3 regions of the Bradyrhizobium sp. 2S1 genome follow, and region 3 is predicted to be linked to each of the others. Evidence: predicted binding sites of a transcription regulator. Region 3 holds the regulator's gene; each other region holds the start of a gene.
What was found. Region 3 encodes PhoB, which activates phosphate uptake and scavenging genes when phosphate is short. Its sites were predicted from a motif close to TGTCATNNANCTGTCAT; they were not measured.

Region 1 (4,715 bases), 3.4 Mb from region 3:
CCGGGCATGAGCGCCTATCTCGACTGGCGGTCGCGCCAATGAGGCTGGCATCGAAGCCGGGATTCTGGCTGGTCGCGCAACGCGAATGCCTGTGGCTGTTCCGCGATCGCGTCGCGCTGCTGTTGATTTTCGGCGTGCCGCTGTTCGCGTTCGTGGTGCTCACCACCGTGTTCAGCCAGCCGGTGATCCGCGGGCTCGGCGTCACCATCGTCGACGCCGACAAGTCGGATACCTCGCGCGCATTGATGCAGCATGTCGCGGCCTCGCCAAGCTTGCGCATCGTCGACGATTCCGGATCGCTGTCGACCGCGGTGCAGGACATCCGGTCCGGCAAGGCGATTTCGGCGATCTTCATCCCGCCGAATTTCGAGCGCGACCTGAAGGCCGATCGCCGTCCGCAGTTGGTCGGCTTCTACAACCAGCAGTTCCTGACCGCGGCCGGCATCGCCTCCTCGGGGCTGAGCGATGCGCTGACCGCCGCCGCGAACGCGGCAGCTCCCGCCAGGCGCGCGGCACCGGCGCCGTCCTCGATCGGCACGCTGAGCGCGGAGACCATCGCGCTGGTCAATCCGCAGAAGAACTACGCGCAATTCCTGCTGCGCGCGCTACTGCCGACCATCATCCATGTCGTGATCACGCTCGCCGCGGGCTATTCGGTCGGCTCCGAATTCCGCCGCCGCAATGCGCGGGAGTGGCTCGCAAGCGCCGGCGGCGATCCGATCGCCGCGTTGGCCGGCAAGCTGGCGCCGCTGTTTGCGATCTTCGTCGTGATCATGCTGGCCCAGCCGCTGGTGCTGGAGGGCGTGCTGCAGATCCCGTTCAAGGGCGACGCGCTGCTGATGATCGCCGCCGCCTCAATCCTCATCATCGCCTATCTGTCGGTCGGCGCGCTGCTGCAGCTTCTGGTCGGCGATCTCGCGACCGGATTGGGACTTGCCGGCCTGATCGCCTCGCCTGCGTTCGGCTACGCCGGCGTCGGCTTTCCCACCATCGGCATGAATACGTTTGCGCAGGTCTGGAGTGCGATCCTGCCGCTGCGCTGGTACATGGCGGTGCTGATGGGACAGGCGGCGCGCGGGTTGCCGGCAACGGAATCCGCTGTTCCCTTCGCCGCGCTCGCCGGTCTCGCGCTGCTGTTTGCCGGCCTCGCCTGGTTGCGGATGGCGAGCCTGACGCGCAGGGGCTGGTTTGCGACAGAGCGACCGGCCGAACCGCCGGTCAGCGAACAGACATCGCCAGGCGTCGGCGGCGCCTTCATCGGGGAGTGGCGGCGCGTGCTCGGAACGCGCAGCGCCTTCACCCTCCTATTCATCGCCCCGCTGATCTACGGCATCTATTATCCGCAGCCCTATCTGAACCAGATCCTGCGCAAGCTGCCCATTGCGGTCGTCGACAATGATCTCAGCGATCTCTCCCGCCAGATTGTCGAGACGCTCGATGCCAGCGGCACGTTGAGCGTGACGGTGCGCGCTCGCACGCTTGCGGAGGCGCGCACCGCGATCGACCGCGGCGATGCGTTTGCCGCGGTGCAGATCCCGCCCGGTACCGAACGCGACGTGCTCAAGGGCATCACCGCCCACATTCCGGTCTACGCCGACGCCACCTATCTGTTCGTCTTCAGATCGACCGCAAGCGGCGTCGCCACCGCGATCGGCACGCTGACATCGGAGCTGGTGTCGCGCGGCGGCCGCGCCGACGGCAGCCTGGTCAAGGCGAAGCTCGCGAGCCTCAGCCCATCTGACGTTCTGCTGCAACCGATCTTCAACCCGGTCGGCGGCTATGCGAGCTACATCGTCCCGGCGGCATTCATCCTGATCCTGCAGCAGACGCTCCTGATCGGCGCGGCGATGCTGACCGGCACGGCGCTGGCCAGCGGCCGCGGCGCGTTCGCCGGCGTGTTCGGCCGCGGCATCGCCCATCTGACGATCTATTTGCCGGCGCTCGCGCTCTATCTGATCGTGCTACCGCGCGTCTACGGTTTCTCGACGCTTGGCCATCTGCCGCAGATCTTTGCGCTGGCGACCGTCTTCCTGCTGGCGACGAGTTTTATGGGACAGGCGATCGGCGCCTGGTTCACGCGGCCGGAAAACGCCACCATCCTGCTGCTGGCGACCAGCCTGCCGCAATTCTTCACCGCCGGCTTTGCATGGCCGCGCGAGGCCATCCCCGCTGCGGCCACCGCGCTGGGCCGGCTGTTTCCGGCCGACTCCGCGATCGACGGCCTCGTGCGCATTAACCAGCTCGGCGCCAGCATCTGGGAGGTCTCGCATGACTGGCTCGGACTGTGGTGTTTGGCGCTGGGCTATTTCGCACTCGCCGTGATCTCCGCGCTGGTGTTCAAGAGAGGACAGCAACATGCCCAACGCTAAGCGCATCGCCCTGATCGCGGTCCCGCTTGTGCTCGTCGCAGGCGCGCTGATCTATTCCGAGAAGCGCGCGACGTCGTCCCCCGCAACCGTCGGTATCGTGCGCTCGACCGAGGTCAGGGTCGAGCCGGAGGTGAACGGCCAGCTGGCATCGATCGCGGTCGAGAAAGGCGCGCAGGTGCATGCGGGCGACGTTCTGGCGAAGCTCTCCGCAGTCGAGTTGACCGCGCAGGCCGACCAGGCGCGGGCCGCGCTCGCCGCTGCCGTCGCAAGCCGCAACAACGTCTATGCCGGCGTTCGCCGCGAGCAAGTCGATTCCCTGCAGGCGGCCATCTCCAAGGCCAAGTCGCGCCTCGAATATGTCGAGGTCCAGCTCAAGCGGATCACCACGTTAGCGAGCCAGAGTTTTGAAACCCAGCAGGCACTCGACCAGGCGGTAAATGACGTTGCCGCGGCACGCGCCGGCGTGGCGGCAGCCCAGGCCAATTACGACGCCGCGGTGGCCGGGCCGACCAAGGAGGAGCGCGCCATCGCCGACGCGCAGGTGCAGGCGGCCGCGGCCGCCGTCGCGGTGCTCGAGCGCCGGCTCGACAAGATGGTGTTGCGCGCGCCGGCCGACGGCGTGGTCAGTGTCATCGCTGCGGAAGTGGGCGAGAACGTTCGCGCGGGCCAGCCGATCCTGATGGTCGCGGCGGCCGGCAAGCAATGGCTGTCGTTCAACGTGCGCGAGGATCATCTCGACGGCCTTGCGATCGGAAAGACCGTGAACGTGATCCGGAATGCCGCCGCCGGCGCCACCAAGGCCGCCATCACCGAATTGCGGCCGCTCGGCACCTTCGCCACCTGGCAGGCCGAGCGCGTGATCGGCGATCATGACCGCAGCACGCTGCGGCTGCGTCTCGATCTCGCCGGCGCTGCGGAAGGCCTCGAGCCCGGCATGACCGTCCGGATCGAGCGATGAAGCGCGCGACGCTCGGCCCCGAACCGCGGTGACGTGCGCGTCGCCGCGATGCATTTCAAAAGCTTTTGTCGGCCCACCCCGCCCGACAGTCATCCAGCTGTCAGGAGATTGAGACAAGAAGACAGCAGCGTCGAACGGCTCGGCCCTTGTGGCACTCGACCCGACGCTACACCAAAGATGGAGGCGTGGCCGTGAAGCACATTCGTTCAGGACGGAAAGTACATCTTGCAGCGATGCTGTTCGGTGCGGCGGCTTTGGCGATGCTCCCGCCATCGATCGCGTCAGCGCAAACCACGTCAGTGCCGGCCGGCAACAAGCCCTTCCTGACCCTCGATGGAAAGCCGCCGCTCGTCATCGGGCATCGCGGCGTGCCGGGCCTGGTGCCCGAGGAGACCGAGGCATCGTATGAGCTCGCCGCCGATCTCGGAACGGACGCGCTCGAAGAGGACCTGCACCTGACCAAGGATTGCGTGCTGGTGGCGCGTCACAACCCGTGGCTCGGCGACAATACCAACGTTGCCGAGGTGGCGAGGACCAATGCGGCGGTTGCGGCCCGCAAGCGCACGGCGCCGGGTGTCGTCCTCAGGCCGAACTGGACCCAGCTTCCCACCGGCGGGCCGGCCGAATTCCCCACCGACCTGATCGATCCGGTCGATCCCAAATCGGTGCTGAAAGCGCTGATCGTCGATGGCGATGACCATACCAATGACTGGTCGATCACCGACTTCACCATGGCCGAGCTGAAGGACTGGATCGCCGGCACCACCTATGATGCGGCCAACGAGAGGCCGAAGCTGTTCAACGGCAAATTCCCGATCATCAGTTTCCAGGACGTCATCGACATCGCCAAGGCCAAGAGCAAGGCTGTGGGGCGTCCCATCATGGTCTATCCGGAGACCAAGAATCCGACCTGGAACAATGCCCAGGCCATCGCCAATGGCTGCGGCGCGCCCGGCAGCCGCCCGCTCGAGGATGCCCTGATCAAGATCATCAGGGATAACGGCCTCAACGCGAAGGACGCTCCGATCATCGTTCAGAGCTTTGAGCCCGGCAGCCTGAAATACATGCGCAGTCACGGGCTTCAGACGCGGCAGGTTCAGCTGATGGACGGCAACGGTGTCGACTTCAAGACCGGCAAGGTCCTGCTGAACAACATCGCCACGTCGCGTCCGTACGACTGGACAGTTGCGGGCGACTCGCGCGGCTTCGATGCGATGCTGACCCCTGAGGGCCTCGCGGAGATCAAGACCTATGCCGACGGCATCGGTCCGTGGAAGGCCTATATCGTTCCGTTGAAGATCTCCCCCTGGAAAGACCGCAACGCCGACGGCAAGCCCTACAAGGGATCGACGCCGGAGGCCTCGACGCAGGAAGCAACCAGCGTCATT
Region 2 (4,715 bases), 4.2 Mb from region 3:
TCATCTATCTAGCGAAAGCTCATTCGATGCAGGCTCTCTACGCACAGCTTCTGGTGGGACTGATCAACGGCTCGTTCTACGCGCTGCTCAGTCTGGGGCTCGCCGTCATCTTCGGCATGCTCAACATCATCAATTTCGCGCACGGCGCGCTCTACATGATGGGCGCCTTCGTGGCGTATTTCCTGCTCAACCTGGGCGGCATCAACTACTGGTGGGCGCTGATCATCGCGCCGGTCATAGTCGGCATCTTCGGCATGATCCTCGAGCGCACCATGCTGCAATGGCTGGCCGGCCTCGACCATCTCTACGGACTGCTCCTGACCTTCGGCATCGCGCTGATCGTGCAAGGCGTGTTCCAGAACTATTTCGGCTCCTCCGGTTTGCCGTATTCGATCCCTGATCAGCTCAAGGGCGGCGTCAATCTCGGCTTCATGTTCCTGCCGATCTATCGCGGCTGGGTCGTCATCTTCTCGCTGGTGGTGTGCCTTGCCACCTGGTTCCTGATCGAGAAGACGCAGCTCGGCGCCTATCTGCGCGCCGCCACTGAGAACCCGACGCTGGTGCGCGCCTTCGGCATCAACGTGCCGCGCATGATCACGCTGACCTACGGGCTCGGCGTCGGCCTCGCCGCGCTCGCCGGCGTGTTGTCGGCGCCGATCAACCAGGTCCGCCCGCTGATGGGGGCCGATCTCATCATCGTGGTGTTCGCGGTGGTCGTGATCGGCGGCATGGGCTCGATCATGGGCTCGATCATCACCGGCTTCGCGCTCGGCGTGATCGAGGGACTGACCAAGTATTTTTATCCCGAAGCCTCCAACACCGTGGTGTTTGTCCTGATGGTGGTGGTGTTGCTGGTGAAGCCAACGGGACTGACGGGACGGGCGGCCTGATATGTCAGCATTGACCGACGATACACTTCCGGTGACGCCGCGCGCGATGCGCGACGAGATGATCGTATTCGCCGTAATGGCGGCGCTGCTGGCGGTGGTGCCGTTCACGGGGATCTATCCTTTCTTCGTGATGCAGGCGCTGTGCTTTGCGCTGCTCGCCTGCGCCTTCAACCTGCTGATCGGCTATGGCGGCCTGCTGTCGTTCGGCCACGCGATGTTCCTCGGCACTGCCGGCTACGTTACCGCGCATGCGCTGAAGGTGTGGGGGCTGCCGCCCGAGCTCGGCATCGTGGTCGGCACCGCCGCCGCGGCGTTGCTCGGCCTCGTCACCGGCTTCATCTCGATCCGCCGCCAGGGCATCTACTTCTCGATGATCACGCTGGCGCTGTCGCAGCTGCTCTACTTCATCTATCTGCAGGCGCCGTTCACGCACGGCGAAGACGGCATCCAGGGCATCCCGCAGGGACGACTGTTCGGGATCTTCGACCTCTCGAAGCCGATGGTGCTTTACTACGTCGTGCTGGTCGGCTTCCTCGCCGGCTTCCTGCTGATCTACCGGACCATCAACTCGCCGTTCGGCGAGGTCTTGAAGGCGATCCGCGAGAACGAACCGCGCGCGATCTCGCTCGGCTACAAGACCGACCAGTACAAGATGCTCGCCTACATCCTGTCGGGCACGCTGGCGGGCTTCGCCGGCTCGCTGAAGGTGTTCGTGGCGCAGAACGCCTCGCTCACCGACGTGCACTGGTCGATGTCCGGTGAAATCGTGCTGATGACGCTGGTCGGCGGTCTCGGCACCATCTTCGGACCGGTGGTCGGCGCATTCGTGATCATCGCCATGCAGCAATATCTCGCCGGCTTCGGCCAGTGGGTGACGGTGATCCAGGGCGTGATCTTCGTCGCCTGCGTGCTGCTGTTCCGGCGCGGCCTGGTCGGCGAGCTGGCCCATATGCTCCGGCGGTCGCTGTAGGGCAGGGCGCGGCCCGCGATTTTCCGCTGACATAGCGGTGGACGACCGCCCGTTCGGGCGGTCGATCGGTGCTTTCCCCGCCAGATGCTCTATGACAGTTCTGTGACAGTCGCTAAAAGGGCTGTCCCGGAACGATGGAACTGAGACATGCTGCGCTGGTTTCGCGCCTTCCTGCCCAAGGAAGAGCGGTTTTTCGACCTGTTCGCCCGCCACGCCCAGACCTCCGTGAAGTGCTCGCTGGCGCTGCAGGACATGCTGAAGGGCGGCGAGGAGACCCCGGTCTTCTGTCAGCGCGTCAATCAGTTCGAGAACGACGCCGATAGTGTCACCCGTGAGGTGCTGACCGCGGTTCGCCGCACCTTCATCACCCCGTTCGACCGCGGCGACATCAAGAACCTGATCACGGCGATGGACGACGCGGTCGACCAGATGCAGGCGACTGCAAAGGCGGTCATGCTGTTCGAGGTGCGCGAGTTCGAGCCGCCGATGCGCGAGATCGGCACCCTGATCGTCGAATGCGCCAATCTGGTCGTCCGCGCGCTGCCCTTGTTGCAGGCGATCGGTCAGAACGTCTCGATGCTGACCCAGATCACCGAGGAACTGACCAAGCTCGAGGGCCGGGTCGACGATCTCCATGATATCGGGCTGAAGGAATTGTTCCTGAAGCACCGCAACGCCAACACGATGGACTTCATCGTCGGCGCGGAGATCTACGATCACCTCGAGAAGGTGGCCGACCGCTTCGACGACGTCGCCAACGAGATCAATTCGATCGTGATCGAGCAAGTATGAGCATGATCCGGAAAAGTGTGATGCGGTTTTCCGGCGCGACAAACGCGGAACGCGTTTGCGCGGAGATCATGCTCAAAAAAGCACAATAGAGCGGGGCCATCACGTGGACGCCACGCTGGGTCTTCCGGTTCTCACCATCCTGATCGCGGTCGCGCTGCTGTTCGACTTCCTGAACGGCCTGCACGATGCCGCGAACTCGATCGCAACCATCGTCTCGACCCGCGTGCTGCGGCCGCAATATGCGGTGTTCTGGGCGGCCTTCTTCAATTTCGTCGCCTTCGCAGTCTTCGGCCTGCACGTCGCCAACACCATCGGCACCGGGATCATCGACCCGTCGGTGGTGGACGCGACCGTGATCTTCGCCGCGCTGGTCGGCGCGATCGTCTGGAACGTGATCACTTGGGCGCTCGGCATCCCCTCGTCGAGCTCGCACGCGCTGATCGGCGGGCTGGTCGGCGCCGGCATGGCGAAGGCGGGCATTTCGGCTGCGGTGTGGAGCGGGCTCACCAAGACCTTGCTCGCGATCGTGCTGTCGCCGCTGGTCGGCTTCCTGCTGGCGCTGGTGCTGGTGGCCGTCGTGTCCTGGCTCTCGGTGCGCTCGACGCCGTTCGCGGTCGATCGCGCCTTTCGCATCCTGCAATTCGCCTCGGCCTCGCTCTATTCGCTCGGCCATGGCGGCAACGACGCGCAGAAGACCATGGGCATCATCGCCGTGCTGCTCTACTCGCAGGGCCATCTCGGCGACACCTTCGAAATTCCGTTCTGGGTCGTGCTGTCCTGCCAGAGCGCGATGGCGCTGGGCACCTTGATGGGCGGCTGGCGGATCGTGCGCACCATGGGGCTGCGGATCACCAAGCTGACGCCGATGCAGGGCTTTTGCGCTGAGACCGGCGGCGCCGCGACGCTGTTCATCGCGACCTATCTCGGGGTTCCCGTATCGACCACCCATACCATCACCGGCGCCATTGTCGGCGTCGGTGCGGCACGGCGGCTCTCCGCCGTGCGCTGGAATGTGGCGAGCTCGATCGTCTATGCCTGGGTGATCACAATCCCGGCGTCGGCTGCGGTCGCCGCCGCGACCTATTGGGCGGTGCAGATTCTGAAGTAGCGTTTTCGAGCGAAGTGGAAGCCGGTTCGCGTTAAGAAAACGCGTCCAGAAGAGATTCATCCGACGAGCTTCAGCCCGACGATGCCGGAAACGATCAGGGCGATGCTGGCGAGCCGCATCGCGGTCGCGGGTTCGCCGAGCAGGATGATGCCGAGCGCCGCAGTGCCGACCGCGCCGATCCCGGTCCAGACCGCATAGGCGGTTCCAATCGGCAGCGTCTTCAGCGCAATGCCAAGCAGGATCACGCTGCCGGCCATCGCCGCGAGCGTCAGCACCGACGGCACCAGCCGCGAGAAACCCTCGGTATATTTCAGCCCGATCGCCCAGCCGATCTCGAGCAGGCCAGCGGTGAACAGAATGGCCCAAGCCATCACGAACCCTCCAGAAAAGGCAGGGTCGTCCCCGCTGACGGTATGGTGAGGAGAAGGTCGTCCTTCTCGTACCTATATGGGGATGGTGCGCCCGTCCGCATTGCGACAAAACGCCCTTGATTGCGCCCGTTTTCCCTGCCAAACGCTGCCCCGCCATGTCCGATACCGCTGCAACAACCGAATCGCCGTCCCGCTCGCCACTGTCAGAGGAAGTGGCGCGACGGCGCACCTTTGCGATCATTTCCCATCCGGACGCCGGCAAGACCACGCTGACGGAAAAGCTGCTGCTGTTCGGCGGCGCCATCAACCTCGCGGGTCAGGTCAAGGCCAAGGGCGAGCGCCGCAACACCCGCTCGGACTGGATGAAGATCGAGCGCGAGCGCGGCATCTCGGTCGTCACCTCGGTGATGACCTTCGAGTTCAACGACCTCGTGTTCAACCTCTTGGACACGCCGGGCCACGAGGACTTTTCGGAAGATACTTACCGGACGCTGACCGCGGTCGACTCCGCGGTCATGGTGATCGACGCCGCCAAGGGCATCGAGGCGCGGACGCGGAAGCTGTTCGAGGTGTGCCGCCTGCGC
Region 3 (4,715 bases):
GAAGCCGACAATTGCCGGGCGGCTTGACGCCAGTGCAGCAACGGCCAGCTTCGGAAAACAAAACGGCCGCCTTTGCGGGCGGCACGTACAGGCATTCTATGCTGCGGCCAGTAGGTGTCAATCGCCAGCAGCCGGCCTTTGCCGACCTTCCTGCGATGCGGAACGAGCGCAATCCGGAGCATTCCGGTGCGGTGGAAAAGCCTCATTGCAGTGCTTAACTTTGTGGGAACATGTGGACGCACGGCCGCGGACTCTTGCGCCAGAGTCACGCCATATTGTAGCGTTTGGCCTGTCGGGTACGACATCTCGTGCGGCAGTACTGGACCCTCTAAGTAGCCTTCGTGTCACACGTAAACGTTCGGGCTCAAAACCGCGCCCGGCGAGGGCTAAGGGATTCTGGCCGCTGGGATTTTGACCCGGATTTGGCTCGCAGCGTCGCTCCAATGACCGGCGCCATGCGAAAGGAAGAATGCGATGACTGTATTGACCTGGTCCGACGATCGCGTCGAGCAGCTGAAGAAGCTCTGGGAGTCTGGCCTCTCGGCCAGCCAGATCGCCGCGGAACTTGGCAATGTGACGCGAAACGCCGTGATCGGCAAAGTGCATCGGCTCGGCCTCTCCGGCCGCGCCAAGGCCCCCTCCACGGCGGCGCCGCGGCAGCGCAAGGCCCGCCCCGCCCAGCACATGATGCGGGTGGCGCGTCCGGTCTCGCGCGGCAACACCGCGCTGGCGCATGCCTTCGAGGTCGAGATGGAGCCCTATCCGATCTCCTACGACAACGTGGTGCCGATGAGCCAGCGGCTGTCGCTGCTCGAGCTGAACGAAGCCACCTGCCACTGGCCGGTCGGCGATCCCTCGAGCCCGGAATTCTTCTTCTGCGGCGGCAAGGCGCTCGGCGGCCTGCCCTATTGCGCACACCACTCGCGCGTCGCCTACCAGCCCGCCGGCGATCGCCGCCGGCCGTCGGCGAAACCGCAGATCAAGTGAGCACTCGGGACACTGGCGTAGACTTCAAAAACAAATCCCCGCGAAAGCGGGGATTTTTTTGTGGCTCGTCGCCCGGATGCATCACCGGCGACGTCCCGGCCTAGTGCGCAATTGCGCACTAGGCCGGGACGACGCCGTGTTGCGGCTTGTGAATGCCGCGCGGCCTTACGGCTGCGGCTCAGCCTTTGCGAAGCGGTCGTCGAGCGCGTAGCCGGCGCCGCGAACGGTGCGGATCGGATCCTGCTCGCGGCCCGGATTGAGCAGCTTGCGCAGGCGGCCGATATGCACGTCGACGGTGCGCTCATCGATATAGATGTCGCGGCCCCAGACGCTGTCGAGCAGCTGCTCGCGGCTGAACACCCGGCCGGGATGCTCGAGGAAGAATTCGAGCAGACGATATTCGGTCGGCCCGAGATCGATCGGGCGGCCGGAGCGCGCCACACGGCGCTTCTCGCGGTCGAGCTCGATGTCGCCATAGGTCAGCACGGTGGCAAGCCGCTCCGGGCTCGCACGGCGCAGCAGGCCCTTCACGCGCGCCAGCAGCTCGGGCACCGAGAACGGCTTGACGATGTAATCGTCGGCGCCGGTGGCAAGCCCGCGCACGCGCTCACTCTCCTCGCCGCGCGCGGTCAGCATGATGATCGGAAGCTGCTTGGTCTCGGGCCGCGCCCGCAGACGGCGGCACAGCTCGATGCCGGACAGGCCCGGCAGCATCCAGTCCAGCACAACGAGGTCGGGGATGCGCTCCTTCAACCTGGTGTCGGCGTCGTCGCCGCGTCCCACCGTTTCGACGTCGTAGCCTTCCGCATCGAGGTTGTAGCGCAACAGCGTCGTCAGCGCTTCCTCGTCTTCGACTACCAGAATGCGTGCGCTCATCGGTCTAAGTTCTTTCTCTGTGGTGATCCGTTGCCCAAACGCAAACCGAAACACTCAACCCCTGAGCATATTCCCCGTGGAAACGGTTTGTCGCGACGACAATCCGGTTCCGCCGATGCGGATCATGCCCTAGTTGCCCGGCACCGTGGTGGCGAAATTGGTCATATCGCCCTTCGGACGCTTGTCGGTGATCTGCTGGCCCTCGATCATGTAGAACACGGTCTCGGCGATGTTGGTGGCGTGGTCGCCGATCCGCTCGATGTTCTTGGCGCAGAACATCAGATGGATGCAGAACGAGATGTTGCGCGGATCCTCCATCATGTAGGTGAGCAGCTCGCGGAACAGCGAGGTGCAGATCGCATCGACCTCCTCGTCGCCCTTCCAGACGTTCATCGCCGCCGGCAGATCGTGCGCCGCATAGGCGTCGAGCACCGACTTGACCTGAGACAGTACGAGGTCGGTCATGTGCTCGAGGCCGCGGATCAACTTCAGCGGCTGGAAATCGCTCTCCAGCGCGGCGACGCGCTTGCCCATGTTCTTGGCGAGGTCGCCGATCCGCTCGAGGTCGGTCGCGACGCGCATCGCGCTGACGATCTCGCGCAGGTCGATCGCCATCGGCTGGCGGCGGGCGATCGTCAGCACCGCGCGCTCTTCGATGACGCGCTGCAGATTGTCGATCTCGATGTCGGCGGCGACCACGCGCTTGCCCAGCGCGACGTCGCGGCGGATCAGCGCGTCGACCGACTCGGTGATCATGCGCTCGACGAGGCCGCCCATCTCGGCGACCAGACGGGTCAACTCCTGCAGGTCGCTGTCGAATGCCTTGGCGGTATGTTCAGAAGCCATCGCTTGTCTCCTCAGCCGAACCGGCCGGTGATGTAGTCCTGCGTGCGTCGATCGCTCGGCGAGGTGAAAATCTTGTTGGTGTCGTCGAACTCGATCAGCTCGCCGAGATACATGAAGGCCGTTTTGTCGGAGACGCGCGCCGCCTGCTGCATGTTGTGGGTGACGATCGCGATCGTGTAGTCCTCGGAGAGCTCCTGGATCAGCTCCTCGACCTTGGCGGTCGAGATCGGGTCGAGCGCCGAGCACGGCTCGTCGAACAGGATCACCTCGGGACGCACCGCCACGGTGCGCGCGATGCACAGCCGCTGCTGCTGGCCGCCGGAGAGCGACAGGCCGGAAGCGTTCAGCTTGTCCTTGACCTCGTTCCACAGCGCGCCGCCGCGCAGCGCCTTCTCGACCCGGTCGTCCATCTCGGACTTCGAGATCTTCTCGTAGAGGCGGATGCCGAAGGCGATGTTCTCGTAGATCGTCATCGGGAACGGCGTCGGCTTCTGGAACACCATGCCGACCCGCGCACGCAGCAGATTGAGGTCGAGCTTGGGATCGAGAATGTTGGTCTGGTCCAGCATCAGCTGGCCGACCGCGCGCTGGCCCGGATAGAGATCGTACATCCGGTTGAAGATGCGCAGCAGGGTCGACTTGCCGCAGCCCGACGGGCCGATGAACGCCGTGACGCGGTTGGTGCCGAGCGTCAGGTTGATGTTCTTCAGCGCGTGGTGCTCGCCGTAATAGAAGTTGAGGTTGCGCACCGTGACTTTCGGCGGCGCTTCCGGCAGCGGTACCTGGGGAACGTGGCTCGCGGCAGTCGTGGAAACGGAAAGCTCGGTCATTTTGCGGCCCTTTCGGCACCAAGGATGCGCGCGCCGATGTTCAGCGCGAGCACAGTGAATGTGATGAGCAGCGCACCGCTCCACGCCAGCTCTTTCCAGTAGGCGTAGGGGCTCTGCACGAAGTTGTTGATGGTCACCGGCAGGTTGGCCATCGTCTTGGTCAAATCCCAGCTGAAGAACTGGTTCGACAGCGCGGTGAACAGCAGCGGCGCGGTTTCGCCGGCGACGCGGGCGGTCGCCAGCAGCACGCCGGTGATCAAGCCGGATCGCGCTGCACGATAAGCGATCCGCTTGATCACCAGGGAGCGCGGCAGGCCGAGCGCGGAGGCCGCCTCGCGCAGCGGATTGGGCACCAGCAGCAGCATGTCCTCGGTGGTGCGCAGCACGACCGGGATCACGATCACAGCGAGCGCGAGCGCGCCCGCGATCGCCGAGAAGCCGCGCATCGGCACCACCACCGCACCATAGATGAACAGGCCGATGATGATCGACGGCGCGCTGAGCAGGATGTCGTTGATGAAGCGGATCACCGAAGTGAGCTTGTCGTTCTTGCCGTATTCGGCGAGGTAGGTGCCGGCGAACAGGCCGAGCGGCGCACCGATGCCGACGCCGATCACGGTCATGATGATCGAGCCGACGATGGCGTTGAGCAGACCGCCGTCGGTCGAGCCCGGCGGCGGCGTGTTCTGGGTGAACAGTTGCACGCTGAGGCCGGCAACGCCGTTATAGAGCAGCGTGATCAGGATCAGCGCCAGCCAGGTGACGCCGAACAGCGCCGCACCGACGCAGAGTGCGCGGATGACGATGTCGCTGCGGCGGCGGGATTTGTAGATCGGGTTCATGGCGTTACTTCCCCGCCTTCGTTTCAAGCCGCATCAGCATCAATCGCGCGCCGGCGAGCACGAAGAAGGTCAGCACGAACAGCAGCAAGCCGAGCAGGATCAGGCCGGACTGGTGCAGGCCGTCACTTTCGGCGAATTCGGAGGCGATCGCCGCCGAGATCGTGGTGCCCGGCGCGAAGATAGACGACGAGATGCGGAACGAGTTGCCGATGATGAAGGTCACCGCCATGGTCTCACCGAGCGCACGGCCGAGCGCCAGCATGACGCCGCCGATCACGCCGACGCGGGTGTAGGGGATCACGACGCTGCGGACGACTTCCCAGGTCGTGCAGCC

Region 1: HAP54_RS24860 (glycerophosphodiester phosphodiesterase family protein) is a predicted target of PhoB. The motif match lies at 3,415-3,431, and genes of this name have one in related genera.
Region 2: HAP54_RS39285 (DUF47 domain-containing protein) is a predicted target of PhoB. The motif match lies at 1,952-1,968, and genes of this name have one in related genera.

Annotation. Positions count from the first base shown of each region.
Region 1 is NZ_CP147717.1:5,249,116-5,253,830, reverse strand. It holds gene HAP54_RS24875 (HlyD family secretion protein) at 1-42, shown strand, start outside; gene HAP54_RS24870 (ABC transporter permease) at 39-2,369, shown strand; gene HAP54_RS24865 (HlyD family secretion protein) at 2,356-3,327, shown strand; gene HAP54_RS24860 (glycerophosphodiester phosphodiesterase family protein) at 3,519-4,715, shown strand, end outside.
Region 2 is NZ_CP147717.1:8,304,861-8,309,575, reverse strand. It holds gene HAP54_RS39295 (branched-chain amino acid ABC transporter permease) at 27-890, shown strand; gene HAP54_RS39290 (branched-chain amino acid ABC transporter permease) at 892-1,860, shown strand; gene HAP54_RS39285 (DUF47 domain-containing protein) at 2,008-2,652, shown strand; gene HAP54_RS39280 (inorganic phosphate transporter) at 2,756-3,760, shown strand; gene sugE (quaternary ammonium compound efflux SMR transporter SugE) at 3,817-4,131, opposite strand; gene HAP54_RS39270 (peptide chain release factor 3) at 4,287-4,715, shown strand, end outside.
Region 3 is NZ_CP147717.1:1,806,302-1,811,016, forward strand. It holds gene HAP54_RS08655 (GcrA family cell cycle regulator) at 475-987, shown strand; gene phoB (phosphate regulon transcriptional regulator PhoB) at 1,153-1,863, opposite strand; gene phoU (phosphate signaling complex protein PhoU) at 1,993-2,709, opposite strand; gene pstB (phosphate ABC transporter ATP-binding protein PstB) at 2,721-3,539, opposite strand; gene pstA (phosphate ABC transporter permease PstA) at 3,536-4,381, opposite strand; gene pstC (phosphate ABC transporter permease subunit PstC) at 4,386-4,715, opposite strand, start outside.